DNA from 3 places in the Cobetia sp. PDI-23MA genome. Region 3 is predicted to be linked to each of the others. Evidence: predicted binding sites of a transcription regulator. Region 3 holds the regulator's gene; each other region holds the start of a gene.

What was found. Region 3 encodes sigma-54, which starts transcription at its own class of promoters, with help from an activator protein. Its sites were predicted from a motif close to TGGCACNNNNNTTGCTNT; they were not measured.
Region 1: AC5WNJ_RS02000 (NarK family nitrate/nitrite MFS transporter) is a predicted target of sigma-54. The motif match lies at 1,883-1,900, and genes of this name have one in related genera.
Region 2: AC5WNJ_RS06850 (ammonium transporter) is a predicted target of sigma-54. The motif match lies at 1,688-1,705, and genes of this name have one in related genera.

Annotation. Positions count from the first base shown of each region.
Region 1 is NZ_CM183352.1:434,787-439,625, reverse strand. Features, by position in the region: gene AC5WNJ_RS02010 (CmpA/NrtA family ABC transporter substrate-binding protein) at 1-950, opposite strand, end outside; gene AC5WNJ_RS02005 (ANTAR domain-containing response regulator) at 1,001-1,576, opposite strand; gene AC5WNJ_RS02000 (NarK family nitrate/nitrite MFS transporter) at 2,128-3,486, shown strand; gene AC5WNJ_RS01995 (hypothetical protein) at 3,607-3,774, opposite strand; gene AC5WNJ_RS01990 (GNAT family N-acetyltransferase) at 3,961-4,533, opposite strand; gene dbpA (ATP-dependent RNA helicase DbpA) at 4,763-4,839, opposite strand, start outside.
Region 2 is NZ_CM183352.1:1,589,408-1,594,246, reverse strand. Features, by position in the region: gene AC5WNJ_RS06855 (hypothetical protein) at 1-88, opposite strand, end outside; gene AC5WNJ_RS06850 (ammonium transporter) at 225-1,583, opposite strand; gene AC5WNJ_RS06845 (DUF1989 domain-containing protein) at 1,936-4,335, opposite strand; gene AC5WNJ_RS06840 (sensor histidine kinase) at 4,610-4,839, shown strand, end outside.
Region 3 is NZ_CM183352.1:768,413-773,251, forward strand. Features, by position in the region: gene rapZ (RNase adapter RapZ) at 1-758, opposite strand, end outside; gene AC5WNJ_RS03290 (PTS sugar transporter subunit IIA) at 896-1,366, opposite strand; gene hpf (ribosome hibernation-promoting factor, HPF/YfiA family) at 1,376-1,684, opposite strand; gene AC5WNJ_RS03300 (RNA polymerase factor sigma-54) at 2,345-3,793, opposite strand; gene lptB (LPS export ABC transporter ATP-binding protein) at 4,027-4,767, opposite strand; gene lptA (lipopolysaccharide transport periplasmic protein LptA) at 4,771-4,839, opposite strand, start outside.

The DNA.
Region 1 (4,839 bases), 330 kb from region 3:
GAACGCCACGGGAAGTTGGCCGCGTAGCGATGGAAGATGGTCCAGCCGGGATTTTGCTGCTGAAACTCCTCCACCGACTGCTCGACATCCACGTCTTCCAGTCCGCGCGTCACCACGCTCATCGGCACCTCCGGCATGCCCTCATCATGCAGCCACTCGGCCGCCCTGGCCCGATTGCCGGGGCGGTCCAGCCAGGCGCAGGCCTTGAGCAGCGCGCGAATCAGCGCCTGATGCGCCAGCGGATGCTGCTCCGCCCAGTCCTCGCGCACGCCCAGCACCTTTTCCTGCCCGAAGCGCCAGATATCATGACTGCCCGCCACCACCTGCCCCATGCCCTGTGCCGCCGCCAGGCTGTTCCAGGGCTCACCGACACAGAAGCCATCCAGCGCACCGCTAGCCAGTTGCGCCGCCATCAGCGGCGGTGCCACGGCACGCATCTCGACGTCGCGGTCCGGATTGATGCCGCCGGCCGCCAGCCAGTAGCGCAACAGATAACGATGCGAGGAGAACGGATGCACGCTGGCCAGCTTGAGCAGGGGCTCGCCGCGCTGCTTGCGCTCGCGCACATGCGCCGCCAGCGCCTCGGAGACCTGCAGCGGGCTGGAAAGCGCGTGACCATTCTCGCCAAGCGTCGCCATCAGTGCGCGCGACAGGGTGATGGAGTTGCCGCCCAGATTGAGCGTCATGGCGCTGATCACCGGTGTGGCGCGGCCATCCAGGCCCAGGGTCGAGGTCAGCGGCATCAGCGCCAGCATCTGCGCGCCCTGCAACACGCCGGTCTGCAGGTCATCACGCAACGCTGCCCACGAGGGTTGCCACTTGAGTGTCACCGCCAGCCCCTCCTCGCGGAAAAGCCCCAACTGCTCAGCGACCACGAAGGGCGCGGCATCATTGAGTGGCATCAGGCCCAGCGTCAGCTGATGGCCATTCAGGGGTACATCTGTGGGCATCACGCATACCTCTTGAACGATCGAGAGAGAAGGACAGTACGGCGACCGGCTCAGCGCCGACGCGCGGCCTTGAGCAGCTCATCGGCCAGCTCATGCAGAGCCAGGCGCCGGTTCATGGCGGTCTTGCGCAGGTATTGATAGGCGGCATCTTCACTGAGCCCGCGCGTCTCCATCACCACGGCCTTGGCGCGATCGACGCTGCGCCGCTGCACCAATGTGGTCTGGGTACGGTTGAGCTCCCCCTTGAGTGCACGGTGCGCCTCGAAGCTGGTGATGGCGACCTCGACCATGCTGCGCACCATCGCTGGCATGACGTGGTCCACCACATAGGCCGAGACACCGGCGCCGGCCGCCTCACGCACGAGGTCCGGCGCATCTTCACTGGCCAGCATGATCATCGGCTTGGGATAGCGTCGCCCCAGCTGGCCGAGATGCTCCAGGGTGTCGCGGCTGGGCAGGTCGGCGTCGATGATCACCGCATCGGGCTGATGCTGCTCGACCAGCGCGTGCAGGTCCTCGTGCTCGTCAACGCGCAGCGCCACCTCGAAGCCGGCGCTCAATAGCGCCTGCTCCAGCGCGGCGGAGCGCTCACTGCGGACATCGACGATCAGCACGGTCACGGGCATGTCAGGTTTCCTTGGGTCGGGCATGAGACTTGCCGTACACCCAAGCAGGATCCGTGCCGCAATCTGGTGCAACCTTGCGGCCAAAGGCCTTCAGAGCGGTCGAGCCGAAAGCGTCGCTGCACTGCAATGAGGCATGCGCCTTGCCGACCCTCCCAGCACCATTCGCGTGCGCCAGACTGGTACCCCGCGCCTTGCTGACGCACCGCCAGCGCGCATCCAGCCCGAGACACCGCCTGCACGTGCCACCCTACTGTCCTTGCCAAGCCATTGATCTTCTGGGACTTGTCCCTCTCACACCCCCGCAACTGGCGCGCTACTTGCTTTGTTCCTGTCACTTGCCGCACGGACACTCTGCTGCCGGCAACCATGGCATCACCGACTGCTGCCATCGCTATCCATGACGTGGACCAGGCTCTTCGGAGTACGAGTGCGTCGAACCAGGCCCCTCAATGACGAGGCGCCCTTGCTGTCGTTCATTCACAGCCGTTCGACCACTCGCCGAGCACACCTGACCTCGTGCCCGGCACCGACGCTGAATCAGGAGCCCACTCATGGATATCCGCAACAAGGCCAGCCGCATCCGGCTGTTCAGCTTCAACACTCCGCAGATGCGCGCCTTCCACATGTCATGGTTCGCCTTCCACGTCTGCTTCTTCGGCTGGTTCGGCATCGCGCCGCTGATGGCCGTGGTACGTGACGACCTCGGCCTGACCAAGACCCAGATCGGCAACACCATCATCGCCTCCGTCGCCATCACGGTGATCGTGCGTCTCGCCATCGGCGTGCTGTGTGATCGCATCGGGCCACGCAAGGCCTATACCTGGCTCTTGTGCCTCGGCTCGCTGCCGGTGATGTGCATCGGTTTCGCCGACAGCTTCGAATCCTTCTTCCTGGCCCGCCTGGCCATCGGTGCCATCGGCGCTTCCTTCGTCATCACCCAGTACCATACTTCCGTGATGTTCGGCCCCAATGTGGTCGGTACCGCCAACGCCACCACCGCAGGCTGGGGCAACCTGGGCGGCGGCACTACCCAGATGCTGATGCCGCTGGTGATGGCCGGCCTGCTGATGCTGGGCGTCGAGCAGACCTTGGGCTGGCGTCTGGCGATGGTCGTGCCGGGCATCGTGCTGTTCCTCACCGGTATCGCCTACTACTTCTTCACCCAGGATGCGCCGGACGGCAACTTCAGCGAGCTGCGTGAGCGTGGTGAGCTGCCCAAGGCCGAGAAGGAATACAGCATGCGCGCCACCTTCGGCGCGGCGGCACGCGACATCCGTGTCTGGGCCCTGTTCCTCGTCTATGGCGCCTGCTTCGGGGTCGAGCTGACCATCCACAACGTCGCCGCCATCTACTTCTTCGACCACTTCGATCTCGATCTCGCCACCGCCGGTCTCATCGCTGGCCTGTTCGGCCTGATGAACCTGTTCGCCCGCACCCTGGGCGGCGTCTTCTCCGATCTCTTCGCCCGCCAGGCCGGCCTCAAGGGCCGCGTGCGCTGGCTGTTCATCGCGCTGCTGTGTGAAGGCGTCGCGCTGGTCGGCTTCGCGCAGATGGAAACCCTCGCGGTGGCCATCGGCATCATGCTGGTCTTCAGCCTCTTCGTGCAGATGGCGGAGGGCGCGACCTTCGGTATCGTGCCCTTCGTCAATCGCAAGGCGCTCGGCGCGGTCGCCGGTATCGTCGGTGCCGGCGGCAACGCAGGCGCGGTCGCCGCGGGCTTCCTGTTCCGCAGCGAGGAGCTGACCTACCAGGAAGGCCTGATGTACCTGGGCATGGGCGTGATCGTGATCTCGCTGTTCGCGCTGCTGGTGCGCTTCAGCGCCGCCACCGAAGCCGAGGAAAGCCGCGCCTACGACGCCGCCATCGCGGACCGCAAGCAGCAGAGCGAGCAGCAGCCCGCCTCGGCATAAGCGGATTTCCTTCTCCCCGAGCCAGACACAAGAAGGCCCCGCCTCTGGGAGGCGGGGCCTTCTTGTGTCTGATGACAGCTCAGGTCAGCGGCGACTCATCGCGGCGCTGACAGCCGAGCCTCAGCTATCGGTGGCGTTCTCGACGCTATCACCGGCTTCCTCGACGGCGTTGTCCATCTTCTCACCGGCCTTCTCCATCGGGCCTTCGTCCTCGCAACCGGCGAGCGACAGGCCACCGAGACCGAGCATGGCAATCATCAGCGAACTACCCAGAGTCTTGAGCTTCATGATGTCTCTCCTTGAATCATCGGTCGGAATGACGCGACAGCTGCCATCACCCGCAGGCTGCCACGTGGTGCTACCCATGACATGGAGCAGGAGCCTTGCCGTTTCAAGGGTCACGCAACGCCGAGTTGCCTGTGGCTGATCAAAACCAATCGCTCAGGGCTGCTCAGCTCAACCGCGCAGGGCTGATCAGATACCCAGCTCAGAGAAGGTATCGGGAAACTGCACTTCACCGCCCAGCCCCTCCAGATAGTCCGGCAGCAGCTCGAAGGCGACGAAGGAACCCGGCACGTCGTCATGATGGCAGTAGAGCCCGTAATGACACGCCGGATGAAAGCCCAGGTGGGTATAGAAATCCGCATGACCGGCCGCCACCACGGCCCCCGCCCCCAGCAGTCGACAGCGCTTGACCGCCGAGATCACCAGTCGCTTGCCGATGCCGTGACGCTGATGCTGGGGCAGCACCGCCAGCGGCGCCAACGCCATCAGCACGCGGTCCGGGTAGCCGGAAAGCTCCACGCGCGACACCATCACATGCCCCAGCAGACCGCCCTCGCCTTCACTGAGGTGGCGGCCGGTCTCCGGGTCGGTGACACGCTCGGCCACCAGCGAGATCTGCGCCAGATTGCCTCGACGCAACCTGTCACCCAGGCGCGCTTCACGATGGCCGGCAAAGACGGATTCATGAATGCGGTAGATGCGCTCATGATCAATGAGACGCTCTTCACGAATGCGAAGGTTATCGACGGCGTTGGCAGTCATCACGAGGTACCGGATCAGCGCCCTGATGATCAGGGACGTTACCTCAAGCGTAGCCACCGCCCGCAGCGGCTGCGAGCGTCAATCTGCTGCTCAAAAAGCACGATGCCCGCCGTGGTGGCGGGCATCGCCTGGGGTGATATCAAGGTCGCATGACAGATGAAGTGCCTGGTTCAGCCCCTCTCAGGCATCTCGCCGCCAGCAGTCAGACACGTCGCCAACGCTGCCCGCCTCAGCTCTTGAGACGACGCGCGCGGAAGGAGCGGCCCTTGAGCTTGCCATTCATCAGCTGGGTGAGTGCCGACTTGG
Region 2 (4,839 bases), 820 kb from region 3:
CGACCAGCAGGCACACCGCCACGGCACCAGAGTTGCTGAAGAAGAAGGCGTAGTTGCCTGCGTGTACCACAGTATCGACAGTTTCCATTGCAAGACTCCTTGCGAAAGCGGATATCGGTTCGGTCTACCAGTACTGCAATAACGGGGCCAGTCAGCGCTTATCTCGACATCATCTCGACAGACCGGCCCCTTCAGAAGGTGCACCGGGACTCAGCTACCAGGGCTCAGCTGATGTCCGGGCGCTTGTCCATCGGCGCCGCGACCACCCCACCGGAACGTGCCGGCACACTCGAAGATGACTCGGTTGCCATGCTCTCCGGGTAGGCCTTGGCCGGGACTTCGAACAGGTCCAGCCCCAGTACTTCGACATGCGGCGGTACGCGCAGCAGGTTGAACTTCTTGAGCAGATAGGCCACGCCCCAGCCCGGAATGAAGCCCGTCAGCGCCATCACCACCGCGCCGGTCAGCTGGCCGGTGAAGGAGACGTCCGGCACGCCTTCGCCGACATTCGGGAAGCCGGCCGCGAAGATGCCCACCAGTACCACGCCGTAGAAGCCGCAGAAGCCATGCACCGCGAAGGCGCCGACGGAGTCATCCAGGCCACGCTTCTCGAGCAGTGCGCCGATCTTCGGCATCAGGGCGCCACCGGTGACCGCCAGCACGAAGGCCAGGCCCGGGTTGTAGAGATCCAGCCCCGCCGCGACGGTGATGATGCCGCCCAGCGCACCGGACATGGTCCAGAAGGGATCACGCGAGGACAGATAGGCACCGATCACGCCGCCACCGAAGCCCATCAGGGTATTGAAGGCGAAGGCAGAAAGGTTGGTACGATTGCCGTAGATGGTGGTCCAGCCGATGTCACCGGTGTTGAAGATGATGCAGCCGCCGAGGAAGCCGAAGAAACCGACGATGATCAGCATCAGGCCGATCAGGGTCATCGGCATGTTGTGCGGCGCGATCACCTGCGGCTTGCCATCGTCACTGTACTTGCCGATGCGCGCGCCCAGATTGAGCAGCACCCCCAGCGCGAAGAAGCCGGCCACGGCGTGCACCACACCGGCGGCGCCGACATCGTGGTAGCCCAGCTTGTGCAGCATCCAGCCATCCGGATGCCAGCCCCAGGCGCCCGCCATGATCCAGACACCGGCACCGAGAATCACCGCCAGAATCAGGAAGGCCCCCAGGCGGATGCGTTCGATCACCGCCCCCGACAGGATGGAACCGGTAGTCGCGCCGAACAGGGCAAAGGCGGCGAAGAAGATGCCGGTGCCCATGTCATCGGCGTCCGGACGCATGCTCGCGCTCCACGGCAGAGCGGCGGACGCCTCGATGGGGATCAGCCCGTTGGGGAAGGCGTTGTAGATCCACCAGCCCACGAAGTAGAAGGCGGGGATGATCGAGGCCAGCGTCAGCACGTTCTTCATGCCGGATGCCAAGTCATTCTTGGAACGTGAGGCACCGATCTCATAGGCCAGAAAGCCTGCATGGATCAGGAACATGATGGCGGTACACCACCAATAGAACACCTCGATGTTCATCGCCTGATGCATATCCAATATGCTTTGCAACGTCTTTTCATCCATCGTCTTTTCTCCTTTACCGGAGCTTGTGGATCAGCGCGCCTCACTGTGCAAGCGGCACTGCCCGTCCGGGGGTTGTTGTTGTTTTTCAAGGGGACCTGCTGGATAAAGCAAGCGACATGCCAGATGACCCTCATCGGCCACCCTCAGCAATTCGTTGTTTTTACTGCATCATTCTTGAAACCGAGGACTCCTCTTCAGATATGAAGCCCATGAAGCCTTCCCTGCGAGGAGGATGGGCGTTATTGAGGCATGCCGGCCACGGCATGCACCGTGAGATGACTTGCAGGGCGCTGCATATACGCAAGTCATTGCGCGCGACTCACCTCTCATGCTTCCCCTCCTGGCAGTGAGATCAGCTACGCACCTTGAGGCGCTCCGGGTCATGGAAGGGCAATGTCACCACCTCGGCGGCGAGGCGCTTCTGATGGCCATCCAGCTGGCCGATCTCAAGCTGGGTTCCCGGGCTTGCGAAGTCCGGTGCCAGGCGGCACATCGCGATGGAGCGATCGAGCAGCGGCGACTGGGTGGCACTGGTGACCACGCCCACCGGATAGCGGCCGTGATAGACGAGATCGCCGTGGCTGACCAACTCGCTGCTGTGCATCTTCAGACCCATCACGCGATGCCGTGATTCCGGCGCCTCGCGTTGCAGCGCTGCCCGCCCGACGAAGTCATCCTCCTTGCTCTTCATCGGCACGGTGAAGCCGATGCCCGCCTCATAGGGGGAGGTCTGCGGGCAGAATTCATGACCGGCGAAGATCAGCCCCGCCTCGATTCTCAGCATGTCGAGGGCATCCAGTCCCAGCGGCGCGATGCCATGGGGCTCACCCGCCGCCCAGATCGCTTCCCATACGGCCGGGGCATCCTTGGGATGACACCAGACTTCATAGCCGAGCTCACCGGTATAGCCGGTGCGCGACACCATCAGCGGGATGCCATCCGGTCCCGACAGACGACCGATCATGAAGCGGAACCAGCCCAGCGTTTCCACCTCAGGCTGGGTGCGCGCATTCCAGATCAACGGCGCCAGCACCTCACGACTCTTCGGTCCCTGCAGCGCGATGTTGTGCAGCTGATGGGTGGAGTCACGCACCGTGACGCGATAGCCCTGGCGCTGGGCAAGCTCCCTGAGCCACTGGCCGCTGGCCGGGTCACCGCAGATCCAGCGGAAGGTCTGTTCGCCCATGCGGAACAAGGTGCCGTCATCGAGCATGCCGCCGGTTTCCTGACACATGGCCGAGTACACCACCTCGCCGATGGAGAGCCGTCGTACATTGCGGGTCAATGCGTATTGCAGCAGGCGTTCGGCATCGGGGCCGGCGACCTCGAACTTGCGCAGCGCCGAGAGATCCATCATCGCGACCCGCTCGCGGCAGGCCAGATATTCGGCCCGCGCACCCCACCCTTCGTAATGCGTGGCCAGCCAGTAGCCGTGGTAGTCGATGAACTGCTTGGTCAAGGCGGAGGTGCAGGGATGAAAGGCGGTGGGCAGTGTCATGCGCGGCAATTCCTCGGGCCGATTGCGATAGGCGATCCCACGGGGGAAATCATGTTCAGCGGCGTAGATGCGCACCTGGATATCGGTCGGTACCCAGCCGTTGGCGGCGTCGATGTCATCCGGACAGGCCGATGAGGCGCAGATGAGGTCACGGTCGGCGCGCAGCAGCACGTAGTCGCCGGGGCGCGACCAGGGCTCATCCACCGCCAGGGTGCCGCAAGGCTCTACATAGGCATTGAAGAAGAAGTTGATCGCCGGCCAGCTGGCACGCTGTTGAATGCCATGCGACGCCGACAGGGCGTTGTTGAAATTGATCGTGCAGCTATCGTGGCCGAAGTAGCCGTGGTGTTCGTAATACTGCGGCGAACAGGCAAGCATGAAGCTGTCATGGCGGCCCACCGTGTCCTGTACCACCTCCAGCATCGGGTGCATGTGCTGATCGAAGAACACTGAATAAAGCCCCGGATTTGGCATGCAATGGCCGGACAGGCTGCGCGTGGCACCGCCATCCAGTCCCAGCTCCTCGCCCTGTGCCCAGGCATTGGCATCGAAGGCCACGAAGTCGGAACACTGACGACCGGCGACATCGATGATCTGGATCCACTCGCCCTTCTTGACTTCATAGACCTGAGCCGTGCCTGACGAGACCCTGACCTCCTGCTTGATCGGCGCCAATGGCACTGGCAGCTGCTCCTGACCCACCAGCCCCTCGCAGAAGTGCGCGACCTCAAGCTCAGTGGCCAGATGCTTGCCATCTAGCAACATGTCATTGCCGGGGGCCAGCAGAATCAGGCGCGCGGCTGGCGCTTCACGCGGCCAGCGAATCTCGGCCGGCAACCCGGCGGCTGACAGGCTCTGCCACTGTGACAATGGCACCTGCGCGACTCCCAGCGCTGCCAGACGCTGCTGGGTGAACGGGCTTCGTGCCTGCTCGGCCCCACCCTCTTCTCCCTCTTGTGGCTGGCTGGCAAAGGCATGTTCTTCCAGACAGGTGATGCTGGCGTAGCGCGCGAGTCTCACTGCATCGACGGTATCTGAAGCCTTTCCAGCGTCTGCTTCTCCAGCCTCACTGCTCTGTCCCTCCCGCCCCCCTGGCGGCAATAGCAGCCACTCGCAGGCCTGGGCCCCATCGGCAGATGACACCTGCACGCTGTCTCCCGGCGACAGCTCCAGCGCCAGCGCATCCAGCCCGGGTATTCGGTAACGATACGGCTGGCACGGCGTGGCAGCGGGTATCTCGACTGCAAGCTCCATCGTGGTGATACCTCTTGTTGTCATGGCAAGTGGGTTCGGCGTTGCACACGTGATGGGGCGAAGCAGCTCCCCGATGTACCTGGATGGTGCATGCCCCCTTCTGTGACGCACCACGTTCTTCATGGTTAATTAAATTTACTCACAGTAGAGGCGCCGACAATCCATCAAGAGAGGTACCCATGAAGGGGTAAGCCGTTCACTGGCATGAAGCTTGCTGGTGTGACACTCGAATCAGGGCGCGCCGCAGGGGCGGCGAAACGACAGAGGAACTCGCATGGCACTCAGTCTCGGCGCATCGAAGGCAGGCAAGGCGCCTGCATTGCAAGGGATAGCCCATCGCCTTGAAGCCCAGCGCGCACAAGTCTGTCCCGCCAGTGCCGAGCCTCCCGTTCATCCTGCTACCATCCCGCCGCCTGATCTGCGTGACAGGCACCACCTCGATGCCATCACCTTGCACATCGCTACCTGCGCTGACCTCAAGGAAGCGTTGCCATCCGTGCTGAG
Region 3 (4,839 bases):
GTGCAGCCCACGGACACCGTCAGGTAGCTGCGATTGCTGTCCTGATAGGCGGGCAGCCAGCGTTCCAGCCAGCCGGCGATATCGTCATGCATCGCCTGGACGGTGGGGTAGCGCCGCAGGAATTCGGCCACGCTGTCATCGCGACCGGTATCGCCGCGCAGGTTGATGTCCCAGTACGGGTTGGGCAGGCAGCGGACATCGAACACCATGTCGGCGTCGGTCGGCACGCCATGCTTGAAGCCGAAGGATTCAAAGGTCAGCGTCAGGTGGCGAGAGCTGTGCTGGGCGACCTGCTCGGTGATCCGGGAGCGCAGATCGTGCACGCTCAGGTTGGTCGAGTCGATGACCAGATCGGCCTTCTGGCGAATGGGAGCGAGCGTCTTCTGCTCGATCTCGATGGCCTCGGCCAGGGTGTGGTCGTTGTCGCGCGTCAGAGGGTGACGACGACGGGTCGCCGAGTAGCGTTCCAGCAGCACGCGCGAATCGGTGGTCAGGTAGACGACCTGCACGTCCATGCCGCTCTGGCGGACGTTGTCGAGCAATTCGGGGAAGCGGGTCAAGGCTTCCGGCAGGTTGCGGGCATCGATGGAGACCGCGATACGTCGGCGTGCCGGACTGTCCTGTTCGAGCTGGTCGACCAGTGGCGCCAGCAGCATGCCGGGCAGATTGTCGATGGCATAGTAGCCAATGTCTTCCAGCGCCTGGAGAGCGATGGATTTCCCGGAGCCGGAGCGGCCGCTGATGATCACGATCTTCATGAAGTGCTCTCCAAGGGCGAGGTCAACGTCGAAAGAATGCAGGGGTGGGGCAGAAGGCTGCCCGCTATCAGTGCGCTGTACGTCGGCCGATGGGAGGCCAGCAAGACGAAAGCCCGGACGATGTCCGGGCCTGTGATTCAGCGCGCCGGTAATTCGGCGATGGCTTGGGTCAATGCCTCAAAGAGTGCACGCTGGCTGTCTGCCTGGCGCAGGGCCGAGCGATTGGTCGGGGAATTGAGCAATTCCGCGACCTGCCCGAGCAGCGTCAGATGGGTTTCATCCGCTTCCTCAGGCACCAGCAGCACGAACAGCAGATCGATGGGTTCTCCGTCGATGGCATCGAAGTCGATGGGTTCACCGAGCTTCAGAAACGCAGCGATTGGCGTCTTGCAATGCGGGCTACGTGCATGGGGCACGGCCACACCGTGGCCGATGCCGGTCGATCCCAGTCTCTCGCGCCCGATCAGGCGCGAGAAGACTTCCTGGCTATCCAGGCTGGGAATGTTCTGTGCGATGAAGGTGCTGAAGAATTCAAGCACCCGCTTCTTGCTCCCCCCGGGGACACCGTAAAGGGTGCGCTCGGGGGGGAGGATCTGATCAAGTGTCATGGCTGAAGGTCAACGGGTCCCGGTGCCCTGAGCACGAGCCTGGGACTTTTCCTTGTGTTTGACCAGCTGGCGATCCAGCTTGTCGGCGAGCGCGTCGATGGCAGCGTACATGTTGGGGTCTTCTGCCAGGGCGTGGAGGTCAGCGCCTGCTGCGTGCAAGGTGCAGGCAGCCTGCTGGCGCTCCTTCTCGATCGACAGTGTCACCTGAACATTGGTGATGTTGTCGTAATGCCGTTCGAGGCGGGCGAGCTTCTCGTTGACGTAATCGCGGAGAGGATCGGTAAGTTCCACATGATGCCCGGTAATATTCACTTGCATGGACACGCTCCTTTATCCAGCGGGTTGCCATTCAATTGTAACCCTTTTTGACTACGAGCAAACCCTGATCGGACGCTCTGCAACAGGCTTGACGGCCGCCGTCTGGCGATGTTTTCGCGCCCTTGCCAGCGGCGTCAGATGTCGTGAGCGTCTGTACCGACAATGCCCAAGCTTTGCGCAAAGATCAACGCTGCGCTGCATCGTGGCTCAGTGCTTGTCTTCAACTCAATGAAGGGTAGCGGAATGGACTTCAAGGTCACGCTTGAAGGGTGGTGCATGAAAGGCGCGCAAGAAGGCGGGTTTTCGTCGCCAATCCCTGCATGTACGCCGCCTTTCAGGCGCCTGGGTTGCGTGGAGCAAGCAGCGTGCCAGAAGGATCACCGAGTGTCATCCCGGTGCAATACGGCCAAAAGTGACTTTAAAAACATGCGATTGACGGTAAATGATGCTGCCGGAATGATGGATTTTTGCCAACATCCTGCGCGCCGTCATGGGCCATGATGGGTCATTGACGAGTGGTTGACGGCATGACAGGGCGCGCAACAGGCGCGCCGGTGTCAGTAATGTCAGAGGCTGGTGAGAGAGAAAACCAGCGTCTGAGGTTGGCGGCGGCTGCCATTGTGGAGGTGAAAGCAGGGCATGGCAGCTGCAGGTGATGCCTCAGGCCAGACGCTTGCGCTCGCTGGAGGATGGGATGCCCATCGCTTCGCGATACTTGGCCACGGTACGGCGTGCGACCTCGATGCCATCGCTGGCGAGCAGATCGACCAGGCGTGAGTCGGAGAGAGGCTTGCGAGCCGGTTCTTCCGCAATCAGCTTGCGGATGCGGGCACGAATGGCGGTGCTTGAGTGGGCGTCGCCACTGCCGCTGCCACCGACCTGGCTCGAGAAGAAGAACTTGAGCTCGAAGACGCCGCGCGGGGTGTGGATGTATTTCTGGGTCGTGACCCGCGAGATGGTCGATTCGTGCATCTCGACCACTTCGGCGATGTTGGCCAGAATCAGTGGCTTCATGCCTTCCTCGCCTTGCTCGAGGAAGTCGACCTGGCGCGCCATGATCTCGCGGCCGACCTTGAGCAGGGTGTCATTGCGTGATGACAGGCTTTTCATCAGCCAGCGCGCTTCCTGCAGGTTGTCCTTGAGGAAGGTGTTGTCGGCGGACTTGTCGGCACGCTTTATCAGTGCGGCGTATTCCGGCTGGATGCGCAGCCTGGGCAGCGCTTCCGGGTTGAGCTCGACCTGCCAGCCGTGGCGGGTATGACGCACCAGCAGATCAGGGATCACGTAATCGCTGGCGGGCTCGCCCCAGGCGGATGCCGGACGCGGATCGAGCGCGCGCACCAGGCGGATGACGTGGTCCAGCTCGTCATCGTCAAGGCTCAGTCGGCGCTTGAGCAGCTTGCGGTCATCGTTGCCCAGTGCCTCGAGGAATTGACGTACCAAGCGACGCGCCTGCGCCAGCAGCGGCAGATCATCCGGCAGCAGCGCCAGTTGCAGCAGCAGGCACTCGCGCAGGTCGCGGGCGAAGACGCCGGTCGGGTCGAACTGCTGCAGACGCAGCAGTACCTGCTCGAGCTCGGAAGCCTTGAGACCGGGCAGGCCCTGGCCGCGCAGACCATCGACCAGCTCATCGAGTGACAGGCTCAGGTAACCGGCACCGTCGACGGCATCGATCAGACTCTCCGCCATCTGGCGTTCACGGCTATCGAGGTCGGTCATCGCCAGCTGCCAGCGCAGGTGGTCCTGCAGGCTCTCGACGCTTGTATTGCGATCGAAGTCCGGCCCTTCTTCGCTCCCGCTGCCACTGCCGGAGCTGGTCAGGCTACCGGCGTGGTCCTGATAGAGGTCCGACCAGTCGCTGTCGAGGGGGTATTCCTCGGGAATCTCGCTCGAGGAGTCGGCAGTGGAGATCTCGCTCGTATCCTGTGTCTCGATGACATCCAGCGACTCGTAGTCCTCGTCGAGCTCCAACATGGGGTTGGACTCGAGGGCTTGCTGAATCTCCTGACGCAGATCGAGCGTCGACAGCTGCAGCAGCTGGATCGCTTGCTGAAGCTGCGGCGTCATGGTCAGCGAGGTGCCGAGGCGGAGTTGCAGGGTGGGTTTCATGGAGTCAGTCAATTCACGGCAAAGGAACGTGCTTACTACGCTATACCGTGACTCGGGCCACTGACAAGTGGTTGCCGTGAATATTAAAGCAACTTGCATGCCATGTTTCCACCAAGGTGGTATGGACGTCATGCATGCGTCTGATGTCAGACATGAAAAAGCCGCTACGCGATAAAATCACGCAGCGGCTTTTGAAGCTTTCGCCTCCGGTGGGCTCAGCGCAGCCGCTGACCCTAGAGCGTGAACTCGTGGCCGAGGTAGACGTCGCGCACCTGCTGGTTGGCCAGGATGGAGTCCGCGTCACCGTGGGCGATGATCTGGCCATCGCCGACGATATAGGCGGTGTCACAGATATCGAGTGTCTCGCGCACGTTGTGGTCGGTGATCAGCACGCCGATGCCACGATCGCGCAGTTGGCGCACGATGCTCTTGATCTCTCCCACCGAGATGGGGTCGACGCCGGCGAAGGGCTCATCGAGCAGCACGAAGTCCGGCTCGGTGGCCAGTGCGCGGGCGATCTCGACCCGTCGACGCTCGCCACCGGACAGGCTCATGCCGGCACTGGCACGAATATGCGTGATGCTGAATTCCTCGAGCAACTCTTCAAGGCGTGCCTTGCGGCCATTGCGATCCAGGTCCTTGCGGGTCTCCAGAATCGCCATGATGTTGTCGGCTACCGACAGCTTGCGGAAGATCGACGCCTCCTGAGGCAGATAGCCGATGCCGGCGCGTGCACGCTGATGCATGGCGGCAGCGGAGAGGTCCTTGTCGTCGATGGAGACGTTGCCGGCATCGGCGCGCACCAGCCCGACGATCATGTAGAACGAGGTCGTCTTGCCGGCGCCGTTGGGGCCCAGCAGGCCGACGATGTCACCCTGACGGATCTCAAGCGAGATGTCCTTGACCACCTTGCGGCCCTTGTAGGCCTTGGCCAGATGGCGAGCGCTCAACGTACGCGGAGTAGCAGCAGTCATCACTCAGTTTTCCTTGCTGGCATTGGCGCCGCGCGGCGTCAGAGTCATGTGCACGCGACCGCCTTCGGTCTG